Linked DNA regions of Glaciimonas sp. PCH181. The protein of the gene in region 2 interacts with the protein of the main gene of each other region in a pairwise test. Links are inferred from orthologs where the notes say so. Each region holds a gene or a part of one and is shown on either strand. Other genes may lie near its edges.

What was found.
Region 1: the proteins of C7W93_RS19765 (region 2) and bioB interact in binary tests that used the Escherichia coli proteins (3 or more experiments, as listed by UniProt). The link is inferred for Glaciimonas sp. PCH181 from one-to-one orthologs.

What each region holds. Positions count from the first base shown.
Region 1 is NZ_PYFP01000002.1:1,330,381-1,337,576, forward strand. What follows is about bases 1,368-4,258. They hold bioB (biotin synthase BioB), read left to right. Parts: upstream 1,368-2,226; coding sequence 2,227-3,291; downstream 3,292-4,258. Other genes in these bases: bioA (adenosylmethionine--8-amino-7-oxononanoate transaminase), read left to right, coding at 1,368-1,466; bioD (dethiobiotin synthase), read left to right, coding at 1,466-2,224; C7W93_RS19250 (acetyl/propionyl/methylcrotonyl-CoA carboxylase subunit alpha), read left to right, coding at 3,369-4,258. Outside these bases: bioF (8-amino-7-oxononanoate synthase), read left to right, coding at 1-90; more of bioA, read left to right, coding at 87-1,367; more of C7W93_RS19250, read left to right, coding at 4,259-5,408; C7W93_RS19255 (glyoxylate/hydroxypyruvate reductase A), read left to right, coding at 5,433-6,374; C7W93_RS19260 (hydroxymethylglutaryl-CoA lyase), read left to right, coding at 6,662-7,196. UniProt on the Escherichia coli protein: Catalyzes the conversion of dethiobiotin (DTB) to biotin by the insertion of a sulfur atom into dethiobiotin via a radical-based mechanism.
Region 2 is NZ_PYFP01000002.1:1,440,159-1,447,349, reverse strand. The notes cover bases 1,014-3,899. They hold C7W93_RS19765 (class II glutamine amidotransferase), read left to right. Parts: upstream 1,014-2,015; coding sequence 2,016-2,783; downstream 2,784-3,899. Other genes in these bases: C7W93_RS19760 (proline racemase family protein), read right to left, coding at 2,863-3,879; C7W93_RS19770 (NAD(P)-dependent oxidoreductase), read left to right, coding at 1,190-1,801; C7W93_RS19775 (winged helix-turn-helix transcriptional regulator), read right to left, coding at 1,014-1,070. Outside these bases: C7W93_RS19780 (LysR family transcriptional regulator), read right to left, coding at 1-576; more of C7W93_RS19775, read right to left, coding at 615-1,013; C7W93_RS19755 (ABC transporter permease), read right to left, coding at 3,915-4,697; C7W93_RS19750 (ABC transporter permease), read right to left, coding at 4,700-5,542; C7W93_RS19745 (ABC transporter ATP-binding protein), read right to left, coding at 5,539-6,606; C7W93_RS19740 (ABC transporter substrate-binding protein), read right to left, coding at 6,620-7,191.

The DNA.
Region 1 (7,196 bases), 110 kb from region 2 along the record:
TTGCACGCAGCGGCAGCAAAATACTTTGCAGGTGAAGACGGCAAAGCGCCTGCCTTGCAAAGTAAAGAAAAAATTGAGGAAGCATCTTGAAGCAAAATACACAATCAGACTGGGTAAAACGCAGTCTAAAAAGCGTCTGGCATCCGTGCACGCAAATGCAGCATCACGAAACCGTTCCGCTGATTCCGGTCAGCCATGGCCGTGGTGCATGGCTGTATGACGCCGACGGTAAGCGCTATCTGGACGCCATCAGTTCGTGGTGGGTGAATCTATTCGGTCATGCCAATCCGCGTATCAATGCGGCCTTGAAAGATCAGCTGGATAAGCTGGAACACGCAATGCTGGCCGGTTTCACGCATGAGCCGGTGATCCGTTTATCCGAACAACTGGCAGAGCGCACTGGCAATGTTTTAGGGCATTGTTTTTACGCCTCTGACGGCGCCTCGGCGGTGGAAATCGCCTTAAAAATGAGTTTTCACGCGTGGCGCAACACCGGGCATACCGCCAAGCAGGAATTCGTTTGCCTGAAAGGCAGTTACCACGGCGAAACCATCGGCGCGCTAGCCGTGACCGACGTCGCCTTATTCCGCGATGCCTACGGACCTATGCTGCGTCAGGCGCACGTCGTGATGTCGCCCGATGCACGTGCCGCTGAAGCAGGCGAAACCGCCGCCGATGTCGCCCGCCGTGCCGCCCATTCATTGGAACTGTTATTGCAGCAACGCGGTGACCATATAGCCGCCGTTATTATCGAACCGCTGGTGCAATGCGCGGCAGGCATGGCGATGCACGATCCAGTGTATCTGGCGGAAGTACGCGCACTCTGCGATCGTTATCAAGTGCATCTGATCTTTGATGAAATCGCTGTGGGCTGCGGTCGCACCGGGACATTTTTTGCTTCAGAGCAAGCCACCGCAATCGGCTCTGAAGGGGCTGAAAAACAACCCGTCTGGCCCGATTTTGTTTGTCTCTCAAAAGGTATTAGCGGGGGTTATTTGCCGCTTTCGCTAGTGATGACGACGGACGCGATTTATAACGCGTTTTACGATGCCGATGTCACCCGTGCCTTTTTGCATTCGCATTCCTATACCGGCAATCCTCTGGCCTGTCGCGCCGCGTTGGCGACGTTAGAAATTTTCGAGCAGGATGACGTCCTCAACGCTAATCGCGTACGCGCACAACGGATCACCGCCGCACTACAACCGCTGGCCGATCATCCACGTGTCCGCAATTTCCGTCAGCGCGGCATGATCTGGGCGTTCGATGCTGTGATCGACGATGCGGCACAGGCAGGGACTTTTTCACGGCGCTTTTTCAGCAAGGCGCTGGACAGCGAACTGCTGCTGCGTCCGATAGGCAAGTCCGTTTATCTGATGCCGCCGTTTATTCTCGATGACGCCGAATGCGATTTGCTGGCAGCGCGCACCGCCGATGTATTCAACAGCGTGATTGACGGAGGCAGCTAATGCTTATCCCGACCAATACGCTTCAATGCGCTTATTTTGTCGCTGGCACCGACACTGAAATCGGCAAGACCCTGATCGCTGCCAGCCTGTTGCATGCGCTGACTAAAACCGGTGTTCGCACGGCAGGCATGAAGCCGGTCGCGGCGGGCGCTGAACTGCGCGACGGCGTATGGCATAACGATGACGCCGATGCGTTGGCGGTGCAAGCCAGCGTGGTATTGCCGACTGCGCTGGCAACGCCGTATTTATTCCGTCAGCCAACTGCGCCGCATATCGCCGCTGCGCTGGAAGACCGGCCCATCGCTTTGCCGCCAATTCTGGCCTGCTACCAACAAATAGCAGCGTTGGCTGATGCGGTAGTGGTCGAAGGCGTTGGCGGCTTTCGGGTGCCGTTAAATGACACACTCGATACTGCCGATCTGGCGCAAGAATTAGGCTTGCCAGTGATATTGGTGGTGGGCTTGCGTCTCGGTTGCATCAGCCATGCGCTGCTGACGGTCGAGGCGATTGCGGCGCGTGGTTTGTCATTGGCTGGCTGGGTTATCAATACCGTAGACCCGGATATGCTTAACAGCGACGCCACTGTCGATGCGCTGACGGCGCGCATAAATGCACCTTTGCTGGGCCGCGTGCCACGGCTGCCCGTCCCGGCTGCGGAGCTGGTTTCTGCCGCCGCCGATTATCTCCATTTTTCAAGTTTGCCGGGCTGGCCTGCCGACACGCTTTCAACACATTCCCTCCATACTAAGGAAATCTGACCATGTCTTCGCAACCTAGCGTTTCTACAACCTCACAACCGATCACTTTTCAGACTGGCGTTGCCCAGAAAATAGTTGCACCAGCAGCCGACGCCGCCTGGCGGGTTGAAGAAGTGTTGGAAATTTTCAATTTGCCGTTCAACGATTTGATGTTCCGTGCGCAACAAGTCCATCGCGAAAATTTTGATCCGACCGAAGTTGAGCTAGCCACGCTGTTGTCTATCAAGACCGGTGGTTGTCCGGAAGACTGCGGCTATTGCCCGCAAGCTGCGCGTTACGATACCGGCGTTGTCGCTCAAAAAATCCTGCCATTAGATACAGTTCTGGATGCAGCACGCCAAGCAAAGGCGCACGGCGCGACACGTTTCTGTATGGGCGCAGCATGGCGCGAGCCGAAAGACCGTGATCTGGAACACGTCGAAGCGATGGTCCGTGGCGTTAAAGCGCTGGGCCTTGAAACCTGCGCTACGCTGGGTATGCTGGGCGAAGGTCAGGCTGAACGCCTGAAACAAGCTGGCCTTGATTACTACAACCACAATCTGGATACCGCGCCTGAGTTATACGGCGACATCATCACCACCCGCGATTACCAAAACCGCCTCGACACGATCGATAGCGTGCGCGGCGTCGGGATTAAAGTCTGTTGCGGCGGCATTGTCGGCATGGGCGAATCACGCTTGCAACGCGCCGGTCTGGTCGCGCAATTGGCGAACATGACGCCGTATCCTGAATCGGTGCCGGTCAACAATTTGGTGCAAGTCGAAGGTACGCCGTTATACGGTATTGAAGCGCTGGATTTGCTGGAATTTGTACGTACGATTGCAGTGGCACGGATCACGATGCCGAAGGCGCGGGTACGTTTATCTGCCGGTCGCCGACAAATGGGCGAAGCGATTCAATCGCTGTGTTTTCTGGCCGGTGCAAACTCGATTTTCTACGGTGATAAATTGCTGACAACCGGCAATCCAGAAGTCGAAGAAGACCGCGCATTGCTAGCCAAACTTGGCATGCACACGCGTTCGACCGCGATTGATGCACGCTGTGAAGTCACCCAAAGCGAAGTATAAAAATGTGCGTTCTCTTTGCCTTCTGTTGGATCGGCAAAGAGAACGCTAAATAATAAAAAATCAATCGGAGGAGAGCCATGTTCACCAAGATCCTGATCGCCAATCGCGGAGAAATTGCCTGCCGCGTTGCTGCAACGGCGCGCCGGATGGGCGTTAAAACGGTTGCCGTTTATTCGGAAGCCGATGCACGCGCCAAACATGTGGCAGTCTGTGACGAGGCAGTTTGCATCGGCCCGGCGTCGGCTAAAGAAAGCTATCTGCGCGCCGATAAAATTATCGCCGTCGCGCTTGCGACTGGTGCACAAGCGATTCATCCGGGTTATGGTTTTTTGTCAGAGAATGCACAATTTGCACAGGCCTGCGTCGATGCCGGGCTAGTATTTATCGGGCCACCCGCCAGCGCAATTCAGGCGATGGGATCGAAATCTGCCGCCAAATCGTTAATGGAAAAAGCCGAAGTGCCGCTGGTCCCCGGCTATCACGGCGACGACCAGGACGCCGATCTTTTGCATCAGCAAGCAGACAAGATCGCCTATCCGGTATTGCTGAAGGCCAGTGCTGGCGGTGGTGGCAAGGGGATGCGTATCGTTGAGAACAGCGCGGATTTCAAGGCCGCATTGGCGTCTTGCAAACGGGAAGCGATCAGCAGTTTTGGTGACGATAAAGTATTGGTTGAAAAATATCTGACGCGGCCACGCCACATTGAGATTCAGGTATTCGCCGACAGTTTCGGCGAATGCGTTTATCTGTTCGAACGCGATTGCTCGGTACAGCGACGCCATCAAAAAGTATTAGAAGAAGCGCCCGCGCCGGGGATGCCGGAAGAGCGCCGCAAAGCGATGGGCGAGGCCGCCGTCGCCGCTGCCAAGGCAGTCGGTTATGTCGGTGCAGGCACGGTCGAATTTATCGCGAACCAAGACGGTTCATTCTATTTCATGGAAATGAATACTCGTCTGCAAGTCGAGCATCCGGTCACCGAAATGATCACCGGTCTTGATCTGGTGGAATGGCAATTACGCGTGGCCTCCGGTGAAGCGCTACCGCTAAAACAAGATCAGCTGAAGCTAAGCGGTCATGCGATTGAAGCGCGGATTTATGCGGAAAATCCTAACAAGGGATTTTTGCCATCGATAGGTACCTTGCGTCATTTGCGCACGCCGCTTGCGCGTGAATTTGAGATTGGCAGCGCGACGCAGCAAAGCGGCGACACGATTGTGCGGATTGATTCCGGCGTGCGTGAAGGCGATGCGATTTCGCCTTTTTACGATCCCATGATCGCCAAGCTGATTGTCTGGGCACCGGATCGCAGGCAAGCGCTGGCAGCGATGACCAACGCATTGGCGCAGTATCAGATTGTTGGGCTGGCGAGCAATATCACGTTCTTGCAGCGTCTGATTGCCAGCAAGCCGTTTGCGACGGCGGATCTGGATACAGGGCTGATCGAGCGTCACCATGACACGTTATTTCCGTCTGCTCAGCCGGTGGATATTGCCGTGCTGGCCTTGGCGACTGCCGCGTTGCTCGCCGCAGAGCGCACTGCTAGCGATGCATCCGATCGTCATAGCAATCCATGGACAGATACCAGCGGCTGGCGTTTAAACAGTAATTTGCAGCGCCAGTTAACGTTTGTGGACGATGGCAAAAGCACCCCGATTGCGGTGATGTATCAGTCCGGCGGTTGGCTGTTGGAGCACGCGCAACACTTCAGCCGGATGGCGCTGTTGCAGCAGAATGGCAATGATTACACCATCAGTCTTGAGGACCGGGAAGTGCGCGGCACGGTTGTTCGCGACGCCGCGGATGGTTCGCTGTTTCAGATATTTACCGGCGGCCATCAAACCACGCTGGGCTATGTTGATCCGTTGGCGCATGCGGGTGAAAGCGAAGCCGAAGGCGGTCGTTTGACAGCCCCGATGCCGGGCAAAATCGTAGCGGTATTGGTGGCGCAAGGCGATAAGGTCAAAAAAGGCGCACCGTTGCTCATTATGGAGGCGATGAAAATGGAACACACCATCGCCGCCCCAGCCGATGGTCTGGTGGAAGAATTGTTATATACGGTCGGCGATCAAGTTGCGGAAGCGGCGCAATTGCTGGCGTTTACACTTGATGCAAGTTAATGCTAGCGATTTAAGGATAATGGCATGAAGGTAATGTTTTATACGCCTCCGACTAGCTTTATGCAGGGCTGGTTTGAGGATATTGCGAGGGCTTTGCCTGAGGCAGAGTGTCGATTCTGGCAAGAGGGCGATACCGCCCATGCTGACTATGCAGTGGTCTGGCATCCGCCAGCTTCGATGCTGCAAGGCAGGACCGCGTTGAAAGGAATTTTCAATCTAGGTGCCGGGGTCGATGCAATTTTGAAGCTTGGCGATGCGTTGCCAGCAGGCGTGCCGTTGGTGCGCGTAGATGACGGTGGTATGGCGATCCAGATGGCGGAATATGTGACCCATGCGGTGCTTGGTTATTTTCGTCGGTTTGATGCGTATCGGCAGCAGTCTGCGCGTTGCGAATGGCAGCCTTTAGCGCCTAATACAAAGCAGGATTTTCGAGTGGGGATTCTTGGGCTGGGGGTGCTTGGTGTACGGATTGCCAGCGCGTTGGCGTACTTTGAATTTCCTGTGAATGGGTGGAGTCGGAGTCAGAAATCCTTGCCGGGTGTCGATTGTTACTCGGGTGAAGATGGATTGGATGCGTTCTTGCGGGCATCTCGGGTGGTGGTGTGTATTTTGCCGTTGACGCCGGATACGGCGGGGATTTTGAATCGGGATAACTTGCTGAAGCTGGATAGGGGCAACGGTGGGGCGTATGTTATCAATGTCGCTCGGGGTGGGCATTTAGTTGAGGATGATTTGCTGGCGTTGATTGGGACTGGAGAGATTGCTGGGGCGACGTTGGATGTGTTTGGGCGGGAGCCGATGGATGGCGGCCATCCCTTTTGGCAGGAGTCGCGGATTTGTATTACGCCGCATATTTCGGCTGTATCGGTTTATGAGGAAACGATTCGGCAGATTAGCGGGAAGATTCGGGTGGTTGAGGGAGGGGGAGTTGTTGGGGGCGTGGTGGATCGGGTGGTGGGTTATTAGGTGAGTCTGGCGTTACTTAAGTCCGTTTGCGCTCCGTGGGGGTTTTGGGTTTGGTGATTGCTGAAACGGGATGTGCTCCGTTGATGCAAGCCGGGGGCGCCTAGCTGAAGCAAGAAGAAGTGACTAAATGTCGGGCCACCCCCAACGAACTAACCACGGAGCGCTAACCGGTTTAAATAACGACAAACCGACCAGCGCCGAAAGCATCATCAAACAACCAACTGAACTCAAGACAAAGTAAAAAAACATTCATCAAGTTCTCAGATAATTCAAAAAGGAAACTCAAAATGACATTCCCGAGCAAAGTCAAAATCGTCGAAGTCGGCCCTCGTGACGGCCTGCAAAACGAAAAAGAAACCATCCCCGCAGACATCAAAATTGCGTTAATCAATCAATTAACAGCAGCCGGATTCGCCAACATCGAAGCCGCCTCGTTCGTCTCCCCAAAATGGGTCCCCCAAATGGCCACCTCCACCGAGGTAATGGCAGGAATCACACGCAAACAAGGTGTCATCTACTCCGCCCTAACCCCCAACATGCAAGGCCTAACGGCAGCCTTAGCAGCAAACGCCGATGAAATGGTGATATTCGGCTCCGCCTCCGAAGCCTTCTCCCAAAAAAACATCAATTGCTCAATAGCCGACTCAATCGAACGCTTCCGCGACGTCGCACTAGCCGCCAAACAAGCCGGCAAACGCCTGCGTGGCAGCATCAGTTGCGCCTTCGGATGCCCCTATCAAGGCGAAGTCAGCATCCCCGCAGTCATAGACGTCCTGCAACGCATGCGCGACCTCGGCTGCGATGAAATCGATATCGCCGACA
Region 2 (7,191 bases):
AGTCAGGCAATTGTGATGGACCAGATCGGCGGGTTCCAATGGCGTGCCGTGCCGTTTCAGATACGCTGGAGAGGCAACAACCAGCATGTCGCTGACAGCCAGTCGCCGCGCAATTAAAGTCGAATCCGGCAACGCCTGCGTCAGCCGCAACGCGACATCAAAGCCTTCTTCTATCAGATCGACAAATCGGTCGTTGCAGACCAGATCCACCCGTATTTGCGGATGCGCCATGATGAATTGCGGCAACCAACCTGTAAGTTCCAGCGTACCAAACGCTTGCGGCGCATTGATCCGCAGTAATCCTGACGGGCGCGCCTGATGCGCCGAAACAGCCTGCGCTGCGTCGTCAATCTGATCAATAATCTGCTTGCAGCGGGCGTAGTATTCTTGCCCGGCTTCGGTCAGCGCCAAACGGCGCGTGGTGCGATTGAGTAATTGCGCGCCGAGTTCGACCTCCAACTGCCGGACCTGCCGGGAAACGATGGTGTGCGATTGATTCAATTCCGCCGCTGCGGCAGTAAAACTGCCAGCGTCCACCACCCGCCTGAAGGCGCGCATTGCTGCCAGTTGATCCATGGTTTCGCACTCCGTACATCATCAAAAATGCAACGCTATCAGATTCGTTGACCGGTTGCTATCGATGCTTCGGATGCGGCGGCTACGTCGTATTGCTGACGCGCGCCGCGAATCGCGCTCTGATGCCCGCCAGCCCATTCTGTCAGTACTTGCAACGGCGTGCAAAGCGACTGGCCGAGCATGGTCAATGCGTATTCAACTTGCGGTGGCGTCGTAGGAATGACAGTGCGCGAAATCAAACCGTCGCGCTCCAGATGACGCAGCGTGACTGTCAGCATCCGCTGCGAAATACCGTCAACCTGGCGTCGAAGTGCGTTGAAACGGGTAGGTTTTTGTTCTAAGGTAATCATGACGAGCACACTCCACGCGTCACCGATCCGATCCAGTACATCGCGTATCGGGCAAGGGTGGTCTTCACGCGTCGGCGGGCGCCCTCTTTTGCGCATATTCACGGCTTCGTAGCTCTCAGGAACCGGGCTGGCGGTTACGTTCATGTGCCTATCTTTCATTAAAGTGCCTTCTTGCGCATCAGTTTCAAATAATTATACTGGTTACTTTTAATAACTACATCGCGTTGGACTGATATTCTGCGCGTTATCAAAAGGAATAGATGATGAAAATTGCCATTATTGGGGTTACTGGTCGTGCTGGATCGCGCATTGCTGCCGAAGCACTACGTCGTGGACATGTTGTTACCGGCATTGCCCGCTCGGTGGAAAATGCGGATGTGCCCGCTGGCGTGACGTTGTTGCAAGGCGACGCAACGCAACCCACGCAACTTACTGATCTGGTTAAGGGGCAGGATGCCGTTGTCAGCGCAGCAAAGTTTGAAATATTGCTCGCCGCGCCATTGGTGCAGGCGCTCAAATCGGCCGGTGTGAAGCGCTTAATCGTCGTCGGCGGTGCCGCCAGCCTGGAAGTTGCGCCGGGTGCGATTCTGCTGAATAGCCCCGGATTTCCTGAAGAATACAAAAAAGAGGCGACGGCGGGCAAACTGTTTCTGGATGAACTACGCACCGAAACGTCGCTAGACTGGACCTTTCTGTCGCCGTCCGCGATATTTGCGCCGGGTGAACGCACGGGCAAGTTTCGCCTCGGCCATGACCAGTTGCTGAGCGATGCTAACGGGCAAAGTCATATTTCGATGGAAGATTACGCGATTGCAGTGCTGGATGAACTGGAACAGCCGCAGCATCTGCGTGCACGCTTTACGATCGGTTACTAAGCTAGCAATGTGGCGGAAATGGCTTTGCTGCCATGCTCCGCCGCATCCTCTTCTCTCGAATCTTTCTGCCGTTTCTCTGGTCTGTTTGCCAGCAGCCGTAATATCCGCGATATTTCTTTTTTTGCCTTCCTTGCCGTGATACCGTTATAGGCCTGTTTTACGCTTTATTTTTCTCTAAATAGCGTACTTTTATTCCTCATTCTGATCAGAAATTATGTGCCAGTTACTTGGAATGAATTGCAATGTGCCAACCGACATTGTGTTTAGTTTTACCGGCTTTGCCACCCGTGGCGGCCAGACCGATCATCATAGCGATGGCTGGGGCATTGCCTTTTTTGAAGGCAATGGTGTGCGCCATTTTGTCGATTATCAAGCCGCGATTGCATCGCCGGTGGCCGAGCTGATTCGTCGTTGTCCGATCAAATCAAAGAACGTCATCGCGCATATTCGCAAAGCCACGCAGGGTCAGGTGGCGTTGGAAAACTGTCATCCTTTTGTGCGTGAATTGTGGGGACATTATTGGGTGTTCGCGCATAACGGCGATTTAAAGTCGTTTGCGCCGTCGTTGCATGGCGCATTTCGCCCGGTAGGAAACACCGATAGCGAACTGGCGTTTTGCTATATTTTGCAAGAATTGCGACATCGCTTTGGCGAGACATTACCGTCTCTCGCACAATTAACCGCAGCCTTGCAGGAGCTAAGCAGCGACATCGCGCAGCACGGCACGTTTAATATGCTGCTATCAGACGGCTCGGCGCTGTTCGCCCATTGCTCGACCAATTTGTATTACATCATCCGCCAACATCCGTTTGCCGAAGCCAAATTATCGGATGACGACGTGATCGTCGATTTCTCCCAAGTCACTACGCCGCAAGACCGGGTTGCCGTGATTGTGACTGCGCCGCTGACGACAAATGAAGCGTGGACGCAGTTTGGCGCGGGGGAATTGAAGGTCTTTGTGGATGGCGAAGTACAGGCCTAACATTTGTTGCTGATCGTGGCGCTAAACACCACTATCAGCAACGCTTACGTGAGCGCGCCTGTTTCAGCGCCATCGATCATCAACGTACCAAAAAGCCTGCGCCAACCGGATCGTCGCGATCAATCATCCAGCGTGCGGTGCCCAGCAAACTGGCTGTGCCCTTGACGGTCGGGCGTACAGCGCGGGTGCCGTTGAGGTCTACTTCGCCCAACAAGCAACCTTCAAACGTACCGCTGCCCAACAATCCTTCGGACAGAATCGGCTGATTCAAACCCATCTTTCCGCGTGCTTCAAACATGGCCATCATCGCGCTGGTGCCTGTACCGCCGGGCGAACGATCGAGTTGACCGGCGCTGAACACGTGAACGTTCTTGTAGAACGCGCCTTCGATGGTCGGCTGATGCCAGAAAGTAACGAAATTCAGGTCGTTAATATGCGCTTCGGTCGGATGCTGAATGCGCATCTTCTGATTAATCTGGTCACGCACCATGATGCCGAGGCGCGCTAATTCACTGCCGTTATCAGGCGAAATCCGCAGATCGCTGTTGCTCAGATCAACGATCCCGAAATAGTTGCCGCCCCAGACCAGATCGGCCTTAAGGTCGCCATAGCCTGGCAAATGCACGGGGATATCTTGGGCCGCGACGTAGGCTGGAACGTTTTCAAAACGTGTCCATAAAACTTTATCGCCATCAGAAGCGACTTCAGAAACGACTAAGCCTGCGGTGGTTTCAAAGCGAATACGCGTCATGCCGTCTGCGCCGCGTGGGACCAAACCTAACGCGACCATTGCCATACTGACGGCGATAGTGCCGTGGCCACACATGTGTGAATATTCGGTGCCGTCGATATAGATCAGACCGGCGTCAAATTCAGGGCTGGATGGGGGTGTCAGGAACACGCCGAACATGTCTTTGTGACCGCGTGGTTCACGCATCAGCGCCAGACGTAGCCAGTCGTAGTTCTCGACCAGAAAAGCGCGCTTTTCCAGGATGCTGGAACCGCTAGGATAAGGGATGCCGCTGTGCACGATGCACAATGGCTCGCCTTCGGTATGGGTATAGATGACGTCGAACGCGTCCTGTTGTCGGATCATGGTTAAAGCTCCTCGTTGAGAAATGGCAGAGTGGGTTATTTCCGGTCGGACAGCATGTCCAGGCCGATGGTTAAATCAAGAATCGTTATTGCCACGACGGCCACAAGAATGGTGGCCCCCGACACGGCGGCAATGGTTGGGTCTATCGTGTATTGCACATAGTTGAACAACTTGACGGGAATCGTATTCAGCTCGGCTGTGGTGTTAAAAATCGACAATTCGACGTTAATCCAGGAGGAGATGAACGCAAAGATCGATCCGGTAACGATCCCCGCCCGTATCTGCGGCAGCACCACTAAAAAGAACGTGGTCCAAGGGTTAGCACCCAGATCGGACGATGCTTCTTCCAGTGCTTTTTGTTCGGGCGTCATTAGCGACAAAACCGAGCGCAATACAAACGGCGCGACGATGACCGTGTGCCCGATCAACAGCGACAGAAAACTCCGCGTCAATCCGAAATAGCCACCAAACTGCAACAACGCAGCGCCCAGCACGATATGCGGCAACACCAACGGTGACATCAGCGCCGCCGAGATAGCCTGTTTGCCCGGAAAGTCATAGCGTGCCAGCGCCAGTGCAGCAGGCACGGTCAGCACTAACGCGGCCAAGGTCGCGGCAAACGCCAGCAGCGTACTGGTTGAAAACGCGGCGACGTAACTCGGATCGGCCAGCATCGTGTGATACCAATTCAACGTCCAGCCTTCTGGCGGAAAAGCCAAAAAGGATGAGGCGGTAAACGAACTGCCAAGAATCACGATCAACGGCAAAATGAGGTAGACCAGGACGCCCCAGGACACTAGCCTGATAAGGGTGCGCATTATCATCGTGATCCTCCGCGAATCTCACCAACGCGACTGGCAAGCGCCACCATCGCTAACGTAAATACCAGCAATACGATACTTAACGCGCCGCCATAATGAAAATCGAAGGCAGAGCTGTATTGCTGAAAAATCAGCATAGAGAGCACCGTAATCCGACCGCCAGAGAGCAAAGCGGGCGTCACGTAGGCGCTGACGGCTAACGTAAAAACCATGATCGCGCCAGCAATCACGCCCGGCAAAGACAGGGGAAACGTGACATGCCGGAACGTCGCCGACGGGCTTGCCCCCAAGTCTGCCGAGGCTTGCTCACACGCTGGATCGATCTTGGCTAATGCATTGCCAACGCCCAGTACTACAAACGGCAGCAGTACATACACCATCCCGATGAGGATGCCCAGTTCGGTGCCCAGAAACCGGATCGGCCGATCAGCTAAACCCGTTGCCAGCAAAGTTTCATTGATCAAGCCATTGCGCCCCAGCAATACCATCCAGCCGAACGAGCGCACGATATTGCTGGTGAACATCGGCACGACTAGCAAAATGACGCACATCCTGCGCCATGCATTCCAGCGCACCACGCGCACCAGATACCATGCCAGCGGATAACCGAGTAACAGGCACACCAACGTCGTCATGCAGGCGATGCGGAACGTCACTAAAATGACGTCCCAGTGATAGCGGTCAGCCAGCACGCGCAGATAGTTGGCGAAGGTCCAGCTTTCGCCCTGCGCGCCGGTCAGACTCGCGATCAGAACGACGGCCAACGGTGCCAGAAAGAAGGCCGCGAAGAACGCCAATGGCGCCACCAGCATCAGCGCGGGCGCCGAAGCGAAGCGTTTCATGTGCCGTCTCCGATCAGGTGCAGATGGGATGGCTGAAAACCGAGTTGCACTGCGCTGCCGGGCGTCATGTCAGCGTTCGGCAATCCCATGGTTCTGGCGGTAATCAGATGGCCGCCGACATCCGCATGGATCGTGGTGTGGCTGCCGACACTGACGATATCTTTCAATACACCGGTCAGCCTGCATAACGCATCCCGCGCCGGGGTTGCTGCATCCAGCACTTGCACATGTTCTGGGCGCAACACGGCAACGCCGCGCGGCGGTATTTGCGCAGTTGGGACCGCAAAAGTATTGCCTTGCACTGCTAGCCGAATCTGATTATTTCCCGCTGCCTCGTAGCCGATCAGGTTTGCTTCGCCAATAAACTCCGCAACAAAACGACTGGCCGGCGCGCGATAGATGTCGGTACCAGCCCCCATCTGCTCGATACGGCCTGCATTCATGACCACAATCCGGTCAGCCATCGTCATCGCCTCTTCCTGATCGTGGGTCACGAAAACGAAGGCAATACCGAGCTTGATTTGCAGGTGTTTAAGTTCCAGCTGCATACGCTTGCGCAGCTTCATGTCAAGCGCCGAGAGCGGCTCATCCAACAATAGTAATTTTGGCCGATTAACGATGGCACGCGCTAATGCCACGCGTTGTTGTTGCCCGCCCGACATCTCACGCGGATAACGTGCACCCAGCGCTGCCAGACCGACCAGCTCTAGCGATGCAAGGGCACGGGTATTAGCCTCGGCCCGCGCTACGCCTTGACGACGTGGTCCGTAGGCAACGTTTTCCAGAACGGTCATGTGCGGAAATAGCGCGTAGTTCTGAAACACAGTATTCAGTGGCCGCCGATACGGCGGCAGATTGCTGACGTCCTGGCCATCAATGACGATGCGTCCGCTGTCCGGCGTCATCAGGCCAGCAATCGATCTCAGCAACGTGGTCTTGCCGCAGCCGCTAGGCCCCAGCAAAGCGATAAATTCGCCCTGCTGGATTTCCAGCTGAATAGCGTCCAGTGCCGTGTAGCCGCCAAAACGTTTGCAGACGGCGTCGATGGTCAAAAGGGGTGTCATCGCGCTGCCCTTCTTAGCGCTTGTGCGCAACTTGACGATTCCACGCATCGGTGATCTCGGCACGGCGTGCATTAATTGCGTTCCAGTCGAACAGGCTGAGGCTGTCGACCGATCCATTCACGCCCCAAGGCAATTTGCGGGCGACATCGCTAGAGACTTTGACCCCTTGCACCGCAGGGCCAAGGTACAGTTTCGTGGCTAAACAAGTCGCTACTTCAGGCGTTAGCGCACTGTTAATGAATTTCTCTGCAGCAACCTTATTCCGTGACCCTTTGACCAGATGTAATCGCGCGTCGGTGGCCCAAACCCCTTCTTTCGGAACAACGAAGGCAATCGGTACACCCTTATCGATCAAGTCCCACGCGCCGACATTAAAATGCGCACCGATGACGGCTTCGCCGCTCTGAAAAGCGTTGGTCGCCGCACCCGAGCTATCGAAAAATAGTGCGGTATCCAGAGTACCCAGCTTGTTATATACCGGTGCGAGATTGGCAGGATTGACACCCAGAACACGCGCCATAAAAACGACAAAAGGCACACCGGAGGAATTAGTTGGCGATGGCACAGCGACTGCACCGGCATATT